One region of the Streptomyces sp. SL06 genome, then DNA from elsewhere that is predicted to be linked to it. Evidence: riboswitches for the same ligand, from Rfam matches in the RefSeq annotation. Region 1 holds a riboswitch; the other holds the start of a gene.
What was found. Region 1 has a riboswitch for glycine ahead of gcvP (aminomethyl-transferring glycine dehydrogenase). Riboswitches for the same ligand answer to the same signal wherever they lie in the genome.
Positions count from the first base shown of each region.

Region 2: it holds a riboswitch for glycine, as region 1 does, so the genes downstream of both, gcvT (glycine cleavage system aminomethyltransferase GcvT) here and gcvP (aminomethyl-transferring glycine dehydrogenase) in region 1, are expected to answer to the same signal.

Region 1 covers NZ_JBSYOT010000002.1:6,135,207-6,142,446, reverse strand. Annotated here, with positions in the region: gene AC4IHM_RS28185 (TOBE domain-containing protein) at 171-590, shown strand; gene gcvP (aminomethyl-transferring glycine dehydrogenase) at 616-3,501, opposite strand; glycine riboswitch at 3,678-3,773, opposite strand; gene AC4IHM_RS28175 (PRC-barrel domain-containing protein) at 3,912-4,289, shown strand; gene AC4IHM_RS28170 (DNA polymerase IV) at 4,526-5,971, opposite strand; gene AC4IHM_RS28165 (MerR family transcriptional regulator) at 6,024-6,707, opposite strand; gene AC4IHM_RS28160 (bifunctional nuclease family protein) at 6,889-7,240, opposite strand, start outside.
Region 2 covers NZ_JBSYOT010000002.1:2,093,592-2,100,831, forward strand. Annotated here, with positions in the region: gene AC4IHM_RS09340 (ABC transporter substrate-binding protein) at 1-247, opposite strand, end outside; gene AC4IHM_RS09345 (ABC transporter permease) at 318-1,325, opposite strand; gene AC4IHM_RS09350 (enhanced serine sensitivity protein SseB C-terminal domain-containing protein) at 1,641-2,438, opposite strand; gene AC4IHM_RS09355 (enhanced serine sensitivity protein SseB) at 2,557-3,360, opposite strand; gene AC4IHM_RS09360 (AAA family ATPase) at 3,437-4,105, opposite strand; glycine riboswitch at 4,285-4,379, shown strand; glycine riboswitch at 4,380-4,495, shown strand; gene gcvT (glycine cleavage system aminomethyltransferase GcvT) at 4,539-5,657, shown strand; gene gcvH (glycine cleavage system protein GcvH) at 5,780-6,157, shown strand; gene glyA (serine hydroxymethyltransferase) at 6,173-7,240, shown strand, end outside.

The DNA.
Region 1 (7,240 bases):
GACACCGCTCCGTCCGGCGCACCGAGGGGCCGGCCCGCGGCCACCACCGCGCACCGGCCCCGAAGCGTGTCCGGGGCCGGCGACGCGATGCCGGACTCGGCACGGTGACGCGGACTCCCCCACAACCTCCCATACGCGGCACAACCCCCTCGCGGGGCTACGGTGCCCTCATGAGCCTGAGCATCCGCAACCAGCTCCCCGGTACCGTCACCGCCGTCACCCCGGGCGAGGCCATGGCGACGGTCGGCGTCCGCCTGTCCGGCGGCCAGGACTTCACCGCGGCGATCACCCGGGACGCCGCCGAGGATCTCGCCCTCACCTCCGGGACCGCCGTCCGGGCCCTGGTGAAGGCGACGGAGGTCGCCCTCGGCACCGGGCCCGTGGAGGGCCTGTCCATCCGCAACCGGCTGCCGGGTACGGTCACCGCCGTCACCACCGGCGCCGCGATGGCCGCCGTCCAGGTCGCCGTCGAGGGCGCCGCCCTGACCGCCGTCATCACCAAGGACGCCGCCGACGACCTGGGGCTGGCCGTCGGCATCCCCGTCGTCGCGCTGATCAAGTCGACGGAGGTCTCCATCGCGACCGCGTGAGACGACCGCGTGACACGCGAGAGGCTCAGTCCTCGTACGCGTCCAGCGGCGGGCAGGAGCAGACGAGGTTCCGGTCGCCGTAGGCCTGGTCGATGCGGCGCACCGGCGGCCAGTACTTGTCGGCGGCGGACACACCGGCCGGGAAGACGGCCTCCTCGCGCGTGTACGCGTGGTCCCACTCGCCGCCCAGGGCGCCGGCGGTGTGCGGGGCGCCCCGCAGCGGGTTGTCGTCGGCGGGCCAGACGCCGGAGCCGACCTTCTCGATTTCCGCGCGGATGGCGATCATCGCCTCGCAGAACCGGTCGAGCTCGGCCAGGTCCTCGGACTCGGTCGGCTCGATCATCAGCGTGCCGGCCACCGGGAACGACATCGTCGGCGCGTGGAAGCCGTAGTCGATCAGGCGCTTGGCGACATCGTCGACGCTGACGCCGGTCGCCCTGGTCAGCGGGCGCAGGTCGATGATGCACTCGTGCGCGACAAGACCGCCCGGACCGGTGTACAGCACCGGGTAGTGCGGCTCCAGCCGCTTGGCGATGTAGTTGGCGGACAGCACGGCGACCTGCGTGGCGCGCTTGAGCCCCTCGCCGCCCATCAGCCGGACGTACGACCAGGAGATCGGCAGGATGCCCGCCGAGCCCCACGGCGCCGCCGAGACCGGACCGACACCCGTCTGCGGACCGGCCGCGGCCTGCAAGGGGTGGTTCGGCAGGTACGGCGCCAGATGCGACCGTACGGCCACGGGGCCGACGCCGGGACCGCCGCCGCCGTGCGGGATGCAGAAGGTCTTGTGCAGGTTCAGGTGCGAGACGTCGCCGCCGAAGTGGCCCGGCTTGGCGAGGCCGACCAGGGCGTTGAGGTTGGCACCGTCCACGTAGACCTGTCCGCCGGCGTCGTGCACCCGGGCGCAGATGTCGGCGACGTGCTCCTCGAAGACGCCGTGCGTGGAGGGGTAGGTGATCATCAGCACGGCCAGTTCCTCGCGGTGCTGCTCGATCCTGGCGCGCAGATCCTCGACGTCGATCTCGCCGTCCTCGGCGGTCTTGACGACGACCACCTTCATGCCGGCCAGCACGGCGCTGGCGGCGTTGGTGCCGTGCGCGGAGGACGGGATGAGGCACACGGTGCGCTGCTCGTCGCCGTTGGCCCGGTGGTAGCCGCGTACGGCGAGCAGGCCCGCGAACTCGCCCTGCGAGCCGGCGTTCGGCTGGAGCGACACCTTGTCGTACCCGGTGACCTCGGCGAGCCGCTCCTCCAGCTCACGGATGAGCGTCAGGTAGCCCTGCGCCTGCTCGGCGGGCGCGAAGGGGTGCAGCGCACCGAACTCGGGCCAGGTGACCGGCTCCATCTCGGTGGTCGCGTTGAGCTTCATGGTGCAGGAGCCCAGCGGGATCATGCCCCGGTCCAGCGCGTAGTCCCGGTCGGAGAGACGGCGCAGATAGCGCAGCATCGCGGTCTCGGAGCGGTACTGCCGGAAGACGGGGTGGGTCAGGAAGTCGTCGGTGCGCAGCAGCGCCTCGGGCAGCGTCTCCTCGGTCCCCGCGTCCAGGGACTCGATGTCGGCCTCGACGCCGAAGGCGTGCCACACGCCGCCGAGCTGGGCGCGCGTGGTGGTCTCGTCGCAGGCGAACGAGACGTGGTCGGCGTCGACGAGCCGTACGTTGACGCCGTTCTCGCGGGCGGCGCGGACGACCTCGGCGGCCCGGCCCGGCACCCGCGCGGTGACCGTGTCGAAGTAGGCGCCGTGGACGATCTCGACGCCGCCGGCCGCGAGGCCCGCCGCGGCGAGGGAGGCGTACCGGTGGGCGCGCCGCGCGATGGCCCGCAGCCCCTCCGGTCCGTGGTACACGGCGTACATGCCGGCCATGACGGCGAGCAGCACCTGCGCGGTGCAGATGTTGCTGGTGGCCTTCTCGCGGCGGATGTGCTGCTCGCGGGTCTGCAGGGCGAGGCGGTAGGCCTTGTTGCCGTCGGCGTCCACGGACACACCCACCAGGCGGCCGGGCAGGCTGCGCGCGAACTTCTCGCGCACCGCCATGTAGCCGGCGTGCGGCCCGCCGAAGCCCATGGGCACGCCGAAGCGCTGGGTCGTGCCGATGGCGATGTCCGCGCCCAGTTCGCCGGGCGAGGTGAGCAGGGTGAGGGCGAGCAGGTCGGCGGCGACGGTGACGAGCGCGCCGAGTTCGTGCGCCCGGTCGACGACCGGCTTGATGTCGCGTACGGCACCGGAGGCGCCGGGGTACTGGATCAGGACGCCGTTGATCTCCCGTTCGGCGACCTCGGCCGGGATGCCCTCGCTCAGGTCGGCGACGACGACCTCGACGCCGGTCGGCTCGGCGCGGGTCCGGATCACGGCGACGGTCTGCGGCAGGGCGTCCGCGTCGACCAGGAACAGGCCCTTCTTGTTCCCGCCCATGCGGCGGGAGAGCGCCATCGCCTCGGCGGCGGCGGTGCCCTCGTCGAGCAGCGAGGCGCCGGAGGTCGGCAGGCCGGTGAGGTCGGCGACCATGGTCTGGAAGTTCAGCAGGGCCTCCAGGCGGCCCTGGGAGATCTCCGGCTGGTACGGCGTGTAGGCGGTGTACCAGGCGGGGTTCTCCATGACGTTGCGCAGGATGACCGACGGGGTGAACGTGCCGTAGTAGCCGAGGCCGATCATGGAGTCGAGGACCTGGTTGCGGTCGGCCAGTGAGCGCAGCTCGGCCAGCACCTCGGCCTCGGAGCGGGCGCCCGGCAGGTCGAGCGCCTCGGTGTTCTTGATCACGTCCGGCACCGCGGCGGCCGTCAGCTCGTCGAGCGAACCGTATCCGACCTGCGCGAGCATCTTGGCCCTGGCCTCCTGGTCGGGGCCGATGTGGCGCTGCTCGAACGGCGCTGCCTGTTCGAGTTCGGAGAGCGGAATGCGATGGGCGGTCATTGCGGAGGCCTCCTGGTCTGACGACCTTCGAGGGGCACCACGGCGCGGGTACCCGGACGGCCTCCCCCTCTGTCATCTCAACCTGAGAGCTTCACCGGGCGGCCCGAGGGCGCTCCCGGCTTTCACCGTCGGTGAGGGCGGAAGCCGTCGACACCCGCCCTGCTTTCCAGAGTGACCTCGTCCGCGCGGTACGTGAGCCTGAGAGATTCCGGGGAGGATTTGCTCCTTCGGCGCCTCCGACGGTGTTCGGAGGACTCTCCCGCGCGGGGTCAGCAGCCGTCTGCCAGCCTACCAGCGAGGCCGCCGCACGGGCCTTCGAGTGGCCAACCGCCCCCATGTGCTCTTTTGTAGTACTTACGGATGATTCAGTGGCTGGTGTGCGACCCCAGTGCGACCAAGTGGAGGGCCCCGTGCGTACTGACATCGACCCGCGGAACCTGATCGGCCGCAAGGCCTTCGACCGTGACGGCACCAGGATCGGCACCGTCGACGAGGTCTATCTCGACGACGCCACCGGCGTCCCCGAGTGGGCGGCGATACGCACCGGTCTGTTCAGCAGGGACGCCTTCGTGCCCCTGGAGCCCAGCGAGCTGGTCGAGGGCACCCTGCGCGTGCCCTTCGACCGGTCCCTGATCAAGGAGGCGCCCGACTTCGGCGTCGGCCGCCACCTCTCGCCGGAGCAGGAACTCCAGCTCTATCACCACTACGGCCTCGACGTGGCCGCGCCCGATCCGCTCCCCGACCACGACTTCGGCAAGCTCGCGGGCACGGGCAACGAGGAGAACTGACACCCCGTCCGCACGACACACGCCCGCCGGGTCCTGGGGGGTGTCGTGCGGATCAAGCCGCGGACACGGGGCCCGGCACGCACGTCCGCGGCGTTGTCGTCACTCGCCGACGCTCCGCGTCGACTCCCTCCTCCGCCTCGCGGCCGCACGCACCGGACCCCGCTCACCGGCACCGAGGAGCACCGCCGATCTCCCACGGCCTGATCCACACGACGCCCCCTAGCCTGGCGCCGGTCTCACGGGCCCCCTCGGACCGGTCCGCGCGCCGGCGTCCGACACGCCGGTCCCGCCGGCATCCGCGTCCGCGACCAGGCCTGCCCGTCCCCCTCGCCGGGTCTTCGCCCCACGGGCCGGACCAGCGGCAGCGGATCGGCCGGCGTCAGCTCCCGGGCGTCCACCGGAAAGGTGCGCACCCGGCCGACCGCCGAGTACGGCGTCTCGAACCGCACGGTGACCCGCCCGAGCCCGCTGCCCTGCACCCACCCGTGCCCGTACTGCGTGTGCCGCACGTCGTGCCCCGCGGGCCACCGGCGCTCGGCGGGGGCCGCAGGCTGCTCGGCCGCCACGGGCTCGGCATCGGGCTCCTCGGCGAGTTCCTCGGCCCGGTCCCCCGCCGCCTGCGCGAACAGGTCCTCCTGCGTGTAGTCGGCGAGCCCGCTGACGCCGACCCCGAGCAGCCGCACGCCGCCGGTGGTGTCCACCGAGTCCAGCAGCCGGGCGGCGGCCTCCCGCACCACCGCCGGGTCGTCCGTGGGCCCGCGCAGGGTCTCGGAGCGCGTCAGCGTGGAGAAGTCGTATCTGCGCACCTTGAGGACGATGGTCCGCCCGGACAGACCGGACCCGCGCAGCCGCCGCACGCACCGGTCGGCCAGCCGCCCCACCTCCACGCCGACCCGCACCCGGTCGTGGATGTCCACGTCGTAGGTGTCCTCGACCGACACCGACTTGGTCTCCCGCTCGGACACCACGGGCCGCTCGTCGAGCGCCAGCGCCATGGCGTACAGGGCGTGGCCGTGCGCCTTGCCCACCATCCGAACCAGCTCGTCCTCGCCCGCCTCGGCGAGTTCGCCGACCGTGGTGATCCCGGCCCGCCGCAGATGGTCGCCCGTCGCCGGTCCCACCCCGGGCAGCGTCCGCACGGACATCGGCTCCAGCATGGCCCGCTCCGTCCCCGGCGGGATCAGCACCAGCCCGTCGGGCTTGGCCTCCTCGGAGGCGATCTTGGCCAGCATCTTGGAGGCGGCGAGCCCCACGGATCCGGTGAGTCCGGTGACGGCGCGGATGTCCGCGCGCAGCTTCGCCCCGGTCAGCCGTGCCGACTCCGCGTCCCGGGCCGCTCCGCCGGCCTCCAGATCCACGAAGGCCTCGTCCAGGCTCAGCGGCTCCACCAGCGGCGACAGCTCCCGCAGCAGCCGCATCACCTGCTCGCTGATCGACCGGTAGAGCTGGAAGCGCGGAACGAGATACGCGGCGTTGGGCGCCAGCCGCCGGGCCTGGCCCATGGGCATCGCCGAATGGACGCCGAAGACCCGCGCCTCGTACGAGGCGGTGGCGACCACGCCGCGCGGTCCGAGGCCACCCACGACGACCGCCTTCCCGCGCAGGCTCGGCTTGGACGCCTGCTCCACCGAGGCGAAGAAGGCATCCATGTCGAGATGCAGGATCGTGGGCGCGGTTCTCACATCTCCGATGCTGCCCTACGCCACTGACAATGCGCCCGTGTGCGGCGGCGGGTCAGACCGCCCGGTTGCGCCGCCGGGCCAGCTCGTCCGCCGGATTGTGCCCGACCAGGGTCTCCCCCGTGTCGATCCGCTCCCCGTGCAGCTGGGACAGCGCGCTCTCGACGTCCCGCCACACCACGCCCACGGCGATCCCGAAGATGCCCTGGCCGCCCTGGAGCAGGGCGTGCACCTCGTCGGGCGACGTGCACTCGTAGACCGTGGCGCCGTCGCTCATCAGCGTCATCCGCTCCAGGTCCCGGAAGCCGCGCTCCCCGAGGTGCTGGACGGTGGTGCGGATGTTCTGCAGGGACACGCCGGTGTCGAGGAAACGCTTCACGATCTTCAGCACGACCACGTCGCGGAAGCTGTACAGGCGCTGTGTCCCGGATCCGTGCGCGGGCCGCACGCTGGGCTCGACGAGGCCGGTTCGGGCCCAGTAGTCGAGCTGCCGGTAGGTGATACCGGCGGCTGCGCAGGCCGTCGGCCCGCGGTAGCCGATCTGCTCGGACGCCATGGGCGTCGCCCCTTTGCTGCTCGGCACGGCAGCCGACCGCTGCGCAGCGGGATCGGCCGCGCCACCGTGCTGGGGATACGCCCCGCTCGCGCGGAGCCGAGAGCTGGGGGGAGGGTACGGACCGCTCACCCCGAGACTGCGCCCGGGGCCACCCCCAGCCGTACCGTCGCCGCTCGTTCTCACGCCGACCTCCGTCCTTGACCTGCCTCCTCGAAGGTAGGCAGTCACCAAGGGTGCGTCAACGATCGCCACACTCGGCACGCCGAGTGATAATCACCCTACGAGTGGTTTCGCGTGCCCTCACACGGGGAAAGGCTAGCCGAATGTGCCAAAACGGACCCCGTGGCACCTCGGCCCCGCGCCCTCACTGATTGCTGCTCCCGAAGTCCTCCGGCGAGATCTGGTCGAGGAACTCGCGGAACTTCTCCACCTCGTCCTCCTGCTCGTCCGGGATGGCGATGCCGGCGTCGTCGAGCACCGTGTCGCTGCCGTAGATCGGCGTCCCGGTGCGCAGGGCCAGCGCTATGGCGTCGGACGGCCTGGCGCTCACCTCGACACCGCTCGCGAATACCAGCTCGGCGTAGAAGACCCCGTCACGCAGGTCCGTGATGCGCACTTCCGTGAGTTCCTGGCCGACGGCTTCCAGCACGTCCTTGAACAGGTCGTGGGTCAGCGGCCGTGCGGGGGCCATGCCCTGCTGGGCGAAGGCGATCGCC
Region 2 (7,240 bases), 4.0 Mb from region 1:
CGCGCGTGGTGTCCCACGAGTCGGCGTCCTGCGCGCTGGCGAACTTCAGCTCGCCGCCCTTCTTGGCCTGGTCGGCCTGGGCGATCTTGTTGTTTGCAGCGTCGAAGCCGGCAGCGCCGTTCTTCGATCCCCCGCCACTGCTGTCGTCGTCGCCGCCGCCGCACGCCGCCGTGGTCAGCAGCGCAGCGACCACTGCGGCAGCGGCCACGGCCTGCTTGCGCCGCCCTGAGGTGCGTTGGGTAGTCACGATCTCGGATCCTCCGGATTAGATGAGAGACCCCGTGCAGGTGCCACGGGTAGCTTTGCGGTACGGCAGTTCAGCGGGAGCCCTTCGGGTCCAGCGCGTCGCGTACGCCGTCGCCGAAAAGATTGAAGGCGAGCACGGTGATGAAGATCGCCACGCCAGGGATCACCATGTACGTGGGATCCGACTTGTAGTAGTCGATCGCGCTCGAGAGCATCTGCCCCCAGGATGCGGTGGGCGGCTTGACGCCCACGCCCAGGAAGCTCAGTGCCGCTTCGGTGAGGATGTTGGTGGGGATCATCATCGTCGTGTAGACGATGATCGGCGCGACCAGGTTGGGCAGCAGTTCCTTGAACAGGATGTAGAACCGCCCGGCACCGAGGGAGCGGGCCGCCTCCACGTACTCCCGTTCACGCATCGAGAGGGTCTGGCCGCGCACGACGCGTCCGATGTAGGGCCAGCCGAAGAAGCCGATGACCAGGATCATCACGAACAGGCGCACACCTGTGCCGGACAGTCCCAGCATCTCGTTCGGCATGACGGAGACGAGCGCGATGATGAAGAGCAGCTGCGGGAAGGCCAGCAGGCCGTCCATGACCCGGCTGATGAGCGAGTCGACCCAACCGCCGAAGAAGCCGGCCAGGACTCCCAGGACGGTGCCGATCACGACGGCGACGATCGCGGACAGGAAGCCGACGAGCAGCGAGATCCGGGCGCCGTAGACGATGCGGGCGAAGATGTCGCGGCCGTTGACGGGCTCGACTCCCAGCAGGTGGTCGCCGCTGATGCCGCCCATGGATCCCGTGGGGGTGCCGAAGAGGGGGTCGATCAGGTCCTCGTGGTGCGTCTCGGGGTCCTGCCCGACGAGATTCGAGATCACGGGCGCGAGCAGCGCGATCACGATGAGGAGGAGCACCACGGCGCCGCCCGCGAGGGCCAGCTTGTCCCGTTTCAGGCGCTCCCAGGCGATCCGGCCCAGGGAACGCCCCTGTACTGCCTTGGCCTCGGCGCCGGCAACCGCCGCTTCCTCGGCCGCACTCGGGGCCGCTTCCGCGGTCGGCTCGTGCAATGGTGCCGTCATCTGGCAGGGACCCCTCTCAACCGGCGGTAGCCGGCCCGCACTTGCCGCTGTAGCGGCGTGGTTCAGTCCGTCGTACACAGGGGCGAACTCCCACCCCTTGTTGCGGGAGTCTTCAACGCTTTGGCGATCAGTAGCCAGAGTTGACGGGGAATGGATGCGCAACCGTGATGCTGTTTGAGGTGTTCCGTTATCCGGACAGTGGGTAACGGGGGTCGGACACGTACGAGTTAGGACATCAGGAACAGAATGGGGCGTTACGCTTCGATCTACGCGCGAAGATGTCGCCCTTCACCCACAGCTCGGAACCCGCGACGGTCAGTACCGGCTCCCCGCCGGAGGGTATCCGTACCCGCCCGCCGGAGCCTGGGCGGGGGCGGCGGCGTGCGCCTCGCGGTCGTAGAAGGGCCGGGTCTGGGCGCGCAGCCACATGGCGACCGGGTCATGGGCGTCGGTCATCGCGACCGTCGACACCGGCAGCCCGTCCGGCACCGCGCCGACGGACTGCTGCATCATCGCGCGCACCGCGTCGACGGCCGGCGGGGAGGTGTCGTACACATCGAGACCGATGGCGAGGTACGGCGCCCCCAGCGCCGGCTGCACCCAGGCGCGGCGCAGCGCGCGGACCGCCGGGGTGCGGTGGGCGTTCTGCGTGAGCAGGGCGTAGAACTGAGGGATCTCGATGGCCGGTTCGGACAGCCGCAGCGGCCCGGCGGGCTGGCGGTCCAGGCCGGAGGCGATGCGGCGCAGGTCCAGCCAGGGGATGCCGACGCCGCCGCCGGGTGCGTGCGGGTTGAGCCAGAGGCCGAAGTGGTCCGGGTACAGGGCGCGGGCCACCTCCAGTCCGTCGACCACCTCGTACGAACGGTTCCAGCCGCTGGCCGACAGCTCCTGGGCGGAGGTGACACAGGGCGCGTAACCGAAGCCCTCCACCTCCATGTTCCCGTACTGGGCGTCCGGGGCGCCGGCCTGGCCGTGCCACAGGAGCATCCAGACCTGGCCGGAGGTGGGGGTCGCGAGCGCGCGGAGCAGGGCCTCGTAGGCGTCGTAGCGCCCGGGGGTCACCTGGCGCAGCATGTGCTCGACCTGCCCGGTCGTGGTGCCGCTGGCGCTCACGTGTATCGCCCCTTCGAGAAGTCCCGGATATGGGACCAGCTTAAGGCTCCGCGAACAGGGGGCGCCCATGCGCTCGGGGCGCGCTGTCGTCCCGCGTGTGCGCCCGCCCGGCCGGCCCTCACAACTCCCGGTCGTAGAAGGGCCGGACCTTCTCCCGCATCCAGTCGCAGACCGGGTCCTGGGCCGCCTCCAGGAGGACCAGGTTGACCTGCCACTTCAGGGGCACCCTGGTCAGGGCCCGGCCCAGGGCGTCCAGGGGCAGGGCGCGGGCGTCGCCCTCCCAGTGGGAGAGTTCGACGCCGACGAACAGGACCGGGTCGGCGGTCTCGACGGCGGCAAGGCAGCGCCGGGCGCTGCGCACGACGCCGACGGCGGCGAACTCGGCGCCGGCCGCGGCCAGGAAGTCCACCGGGTCTTCCTGCCAGTCCGGCTCGAAGAGGCGGACCCGGCCGCCGGCCGCGGCCCCGTCCAGCGGGGTGCGGCCGGCCCGGCACAGCTCGGCCACGGCCGGCGGCGGCAGCGGGATGCCGACCACGCCGTCCGGGTTCACGGCGATGCCGAGCTGCGGCGGCAGCCCGCGGGCGAACTCCACGGCGGGGGCGACGGTGTACGCCATCTGCGCCCCGACGACCTGGCGGAACTGCTCCTCGGAGCTGAAGACCGGCACATAGGCCTGGCCGTCGATCTCCAGCGAGGGCAGGTCGAGGGGGCCGCTGCGCGGCCCGCCGCCGTTCGGCAGCGGCACCCATACGAAGCTGCGGCCGAGCACCTCCACGATCCGGCCGCCCGCGCCGGGCACGCCGAGCGAGGCGGACAGCACCTCCTCCAGCTCGTTGCCGGGCCAACCGCCGTGCGGGTGGGGGTGCGTCTGTGCCGGGAATCCGGCGGAGAAGTCCGCCGGGAGGTCCCCTGGGAAGTCCATCTGCCTACCGCCTGTGCCTGGTACCGCTGCTGTGGCTGAAAAGGCTAACGCGTCCGGTCCGAGGGCCCACCGTCCGTCACCCCGTGAACGCGATCCGGACCAGGGTGTCCGCCGCCGCCCGGTCCAGGAGGACCGCCGAGGCGCAGCCCGCGGGCAGGATGCCGGCGGTGATCGCGCGCAGCAGGCGGGAGTTGGCCGCGCGGTGCCGCAGGAAGGCGTAGCGCGAGACGGCCCGCCCGCGCTCGCGCTGGCCGGCCAGGGCCTCGCCGGCGCCGACGTTGAGCAGCAGCAGGTGCAGGGCGCCGCCCCGGCGGCGTGCTGCGCGGGCCAGCCAGCCGCGCACCCAGGCCTGGGTGCCGCAGTCGTGCACGACGACGCCCCCGCCGGAGCGCAGCGCGCGGCGCAGTCCGGCGTAGTGGGAGAGGCGGACGAGGGGCCGGTAGAGCGCGTACGGCACTAAGCGCGGCGTGCCGCGGTCCCAGCGGTCGCGGGTGTCCTGGGAGTCGACCCGGGGGCCGCGCACGGTGCGGGCCATCAGGGTGGACTTGCCGCTGCCGGGCAGCCCGGTGATCACCACCAGGTCCCGGGGGCCGAAGAGCAGGGCGTGCGGGCTGCGGCCGTCGCGGTCCCGCAGGTCGCGGACGACGGGTGCGGTCGGTTCCGCGCGGACCGCGCGGGCCGGGGCGGCGGGCTGCTCGGGCAGGGCCGGGCCCAATGCCGTGGCGTACGCCGTGGTGCTGTTCACCGTGATCGTCCTCCCCCTGGGGCGGTTCGGGCTCCCGCCTCCGTCGAGTGTAAAGAGAAGGTAATGCGCGGGTCTCCCGGTTTCGTTCACTTGCTGCCACAAGCCGGTCACAAGTGCGGCCCTGCCCAGGACCGGGCCGGGCGTGCGATGATGGCGGCGCCAACTGCATACCGGCCGTTTGAATCCGCGCGGGAGAGTCCCCGGCCTTCGCCGGGGCGCCGAAGGAGCAAGTCCCTCCCTTGAATCTCTCAGGCACCGTTACCGCGCGGGCGAGGCACATCTGAAAAGCGGACCGCCCCCGACGGCGGTCCCACCCAAGGTGCAAGTCCTGACCGCCGTGCCGCGGCGGTCATGGCGAACCTCTCAGGTTCCGATGACAGATGGGGAGGACCGACCTCGCCCGTGCCGTCCTGCCCTGGGAGACGACCGACCGATGAGCAGTACCGAACGCCGCCGTACCGCGCTGGATGCCACGCATCGCGCGCTGGGCGCGACCATGACCGACTTCGCCGGCTGGGACATGCCCCTGCGCTACGGCTCCGAGCGCGACGAGCATCTCGCCGTGCGCTCCCGGGCCGGTCTCTTCGACCTCTCGCACATGGGCGAGATCACCGTCACCGGTCCGCAGGCCGCGGCCCTCCTCGACCACGCGCTGGTCGGCAACATCGGCGCCGTGCGGCCGGGCCGGGCCCGCTACACCATGATCTGCCGCGAGGACGGCGGCATCCTGGACGACCTGATCGTCTACCGGCTCGGCGAGAGCGAGTACCTGGTGGTGGCCAACGCCTCCAACGCCCAGGTCGTGCTGGACGCGCTGACCGGGCAGGCGGCCGGCTTCGACGCCGAGGTCCGCGACGACCGCGACGCCTACGCGCTGCTCGCCGTGCAGGGTCCCGAGTCCCCCGGCATCCTCAAGAGCCTCACCGACGCCGACCTGGACGGCCTGAAGTACTACGCGGGCCTGCCCGGCACCGTGGCCGGTGTGCCGGCGCTGATCGCGCGCACCGGCTACACCGGCGAGGACGGCTTCGAGCTGTTCGTGGGTCCGGAGCACGCCGTCGCGCTGTGGGAGGCGCTGACCGGGGCGGGCGAGGGCGTCGGCCTGGTCCCGTGCGGTCTGTCCTGCCGGGACACGCTCCGCCTGGAGGCGGGCATGCCGCTGTACGGGCACGAGCTGACGACCGCCCTGACGCCCTTCGACGCCGGGCTCGGCCGGGTGGTGAAGTTCGAGAAGGAGGGCGACTTCGTCGGCCGCGCGGCACTGGCCGAGGCCGCCGGGCGCGCCGCCGCCACGCCGCCCCGGGTCCTGGTCGGCCTGGTCGCCGAGGGCCGCCGGGTCCCGCGCGCCGGGTACCCGGTCGTCGCCGGCGGCGAGGCCGTCGGCGAGGTCACCTCCGGCGCGCCGTCCCCGACGCTCGGCAGGCCGATCGCCATGGCGTACGTCGACCCCGCGCACGCGGCACCGGGCACGCCGGGGGTCGGCGTGGACATCCGGGGCAGCCACGAGCCGTACGAGGTCGTGGCGCTGCCGTTCTACAAGCGCCAGAAGTAGACACTGGGCGTCGGGGCACCCTCGCCGCCCCGCGCGTGTTCTCGCCGCTCACCAGCGGTTTCAGCAGTACCCCCTTGATCAGCCTTCATCAGCACTCCGCCGCGTACAGGAGAATTCAGGCCATGAGCAATCCCCAGCAGCTGCGCTACAGCAAGGAGCACGAGTGGCTGTCGGCCGCCGAGGACGGCACCTCGACGGTCGGCATCACGGAGCACGCGGCCAACGCGCTCGGTGACGTTGTGTTCGTCCAGCTCCCCGAGGTCGGCGCCTCGGTGTCCGCGGGCGAGACCTGCGGCGAACTGGAGTCGACCAAGTCGGTCTCCGACCTGTACTCCCCGGTCTCCGGCGAGGTCACCGAGGTCAACGAGGACGTCGTCAACGACCCGTCGCTGGTGAACTCCGCGCCCTTCGAGGGCGGCTGGCTGTTCCGGGTACGTGTCACGGACGAGCCGGCCGACCTGCTCTCCGCCGACGAGTACACCGCCTTCACCGCCGGCTGAGGAGTCACCCACCGCATGTCGCTTCTGAACACGCCCCTGCACGAACTCGACCCCGACATCGCCGCCGCCGTCGACGCCGAGCTGGACCGCCAGCAGTCCACCCTCGAGATGATCGCCTCGGAGAACTTCGCTCCGGTCGCGGTCATGGAGGCCCAGGGCTCGGTCCTGACCAACAAGTACGCCGAGGGCTACCCCGGCCGCCGCTACTACGGCGGCTGCGAGCACGTCGACGTGGTCGAGCGGATCGCCGTCGACCGGGTGAAGGCGCTCTTCGGCGCCGAGCACGCCAACGTGCAGCCGCACTCCGGCGCCCAGGCCAACGCCGCCGCGATGTTCGCGCTGCTCGAACCGGGCGACACGATCATGGGTCTGAACCTCGCCCACGGCGGGCACCTGACCCACGGCATGAAGATCAACTTCTCCGGCAAGCTCTACAATGTCGTCCCGTACCACGTCGGCGAGGACGGCCGGATCGACATGGCCGAGGTGGAGCGCCTCGCCAAGGAGAGCAGGCCGAAGCTGATCGTGGCCGGCTGGTCGGCCTACCCGCGGCAACTGGACTTCGCCGCGTTCCGCGAGGTCGCGGACGAGGTCGGCGCCTATCTGATGGTCGACATGGCGCACTTCGCCGGTCTGGTCGCGGCGGGCCTGCACCCGAACCCGGTTCCGCACGCCCACGTCGTGACCACCACCACGCACAAGACGCTGGGCGGTCCGCGCGGCGGTGTGATCCTGTCCACCGCCGCCTTGGCGAAGAAGATCAACTCGGCTGTCTTCCCCGGTCAGCAGGGCGGCCCGCTGGAGCATGTGGTGGCCGCGAAGGCCGTCTCCTTCAAGGTCGCCGCGAGCGAGGAGTTCAAGGACCGCCAGCGCCGTACGCTGGAGGGCGCGCGCATCCTGGCCGAGCGCCTGGTGCGCGACGACGCGAAGGCGGCGGGCGTCTCGGTCCTGACCGGCGGCACCGACGTCCACCTGGTCCTGGTCGACCTGCGCGCGTGCGAACTGGACGGGCAGCAGGCCGAGGACCGCCTCCACGAGGTCGGCATCACGGTCAACCGCAACGCCGTCCCGAACGACCCGCGT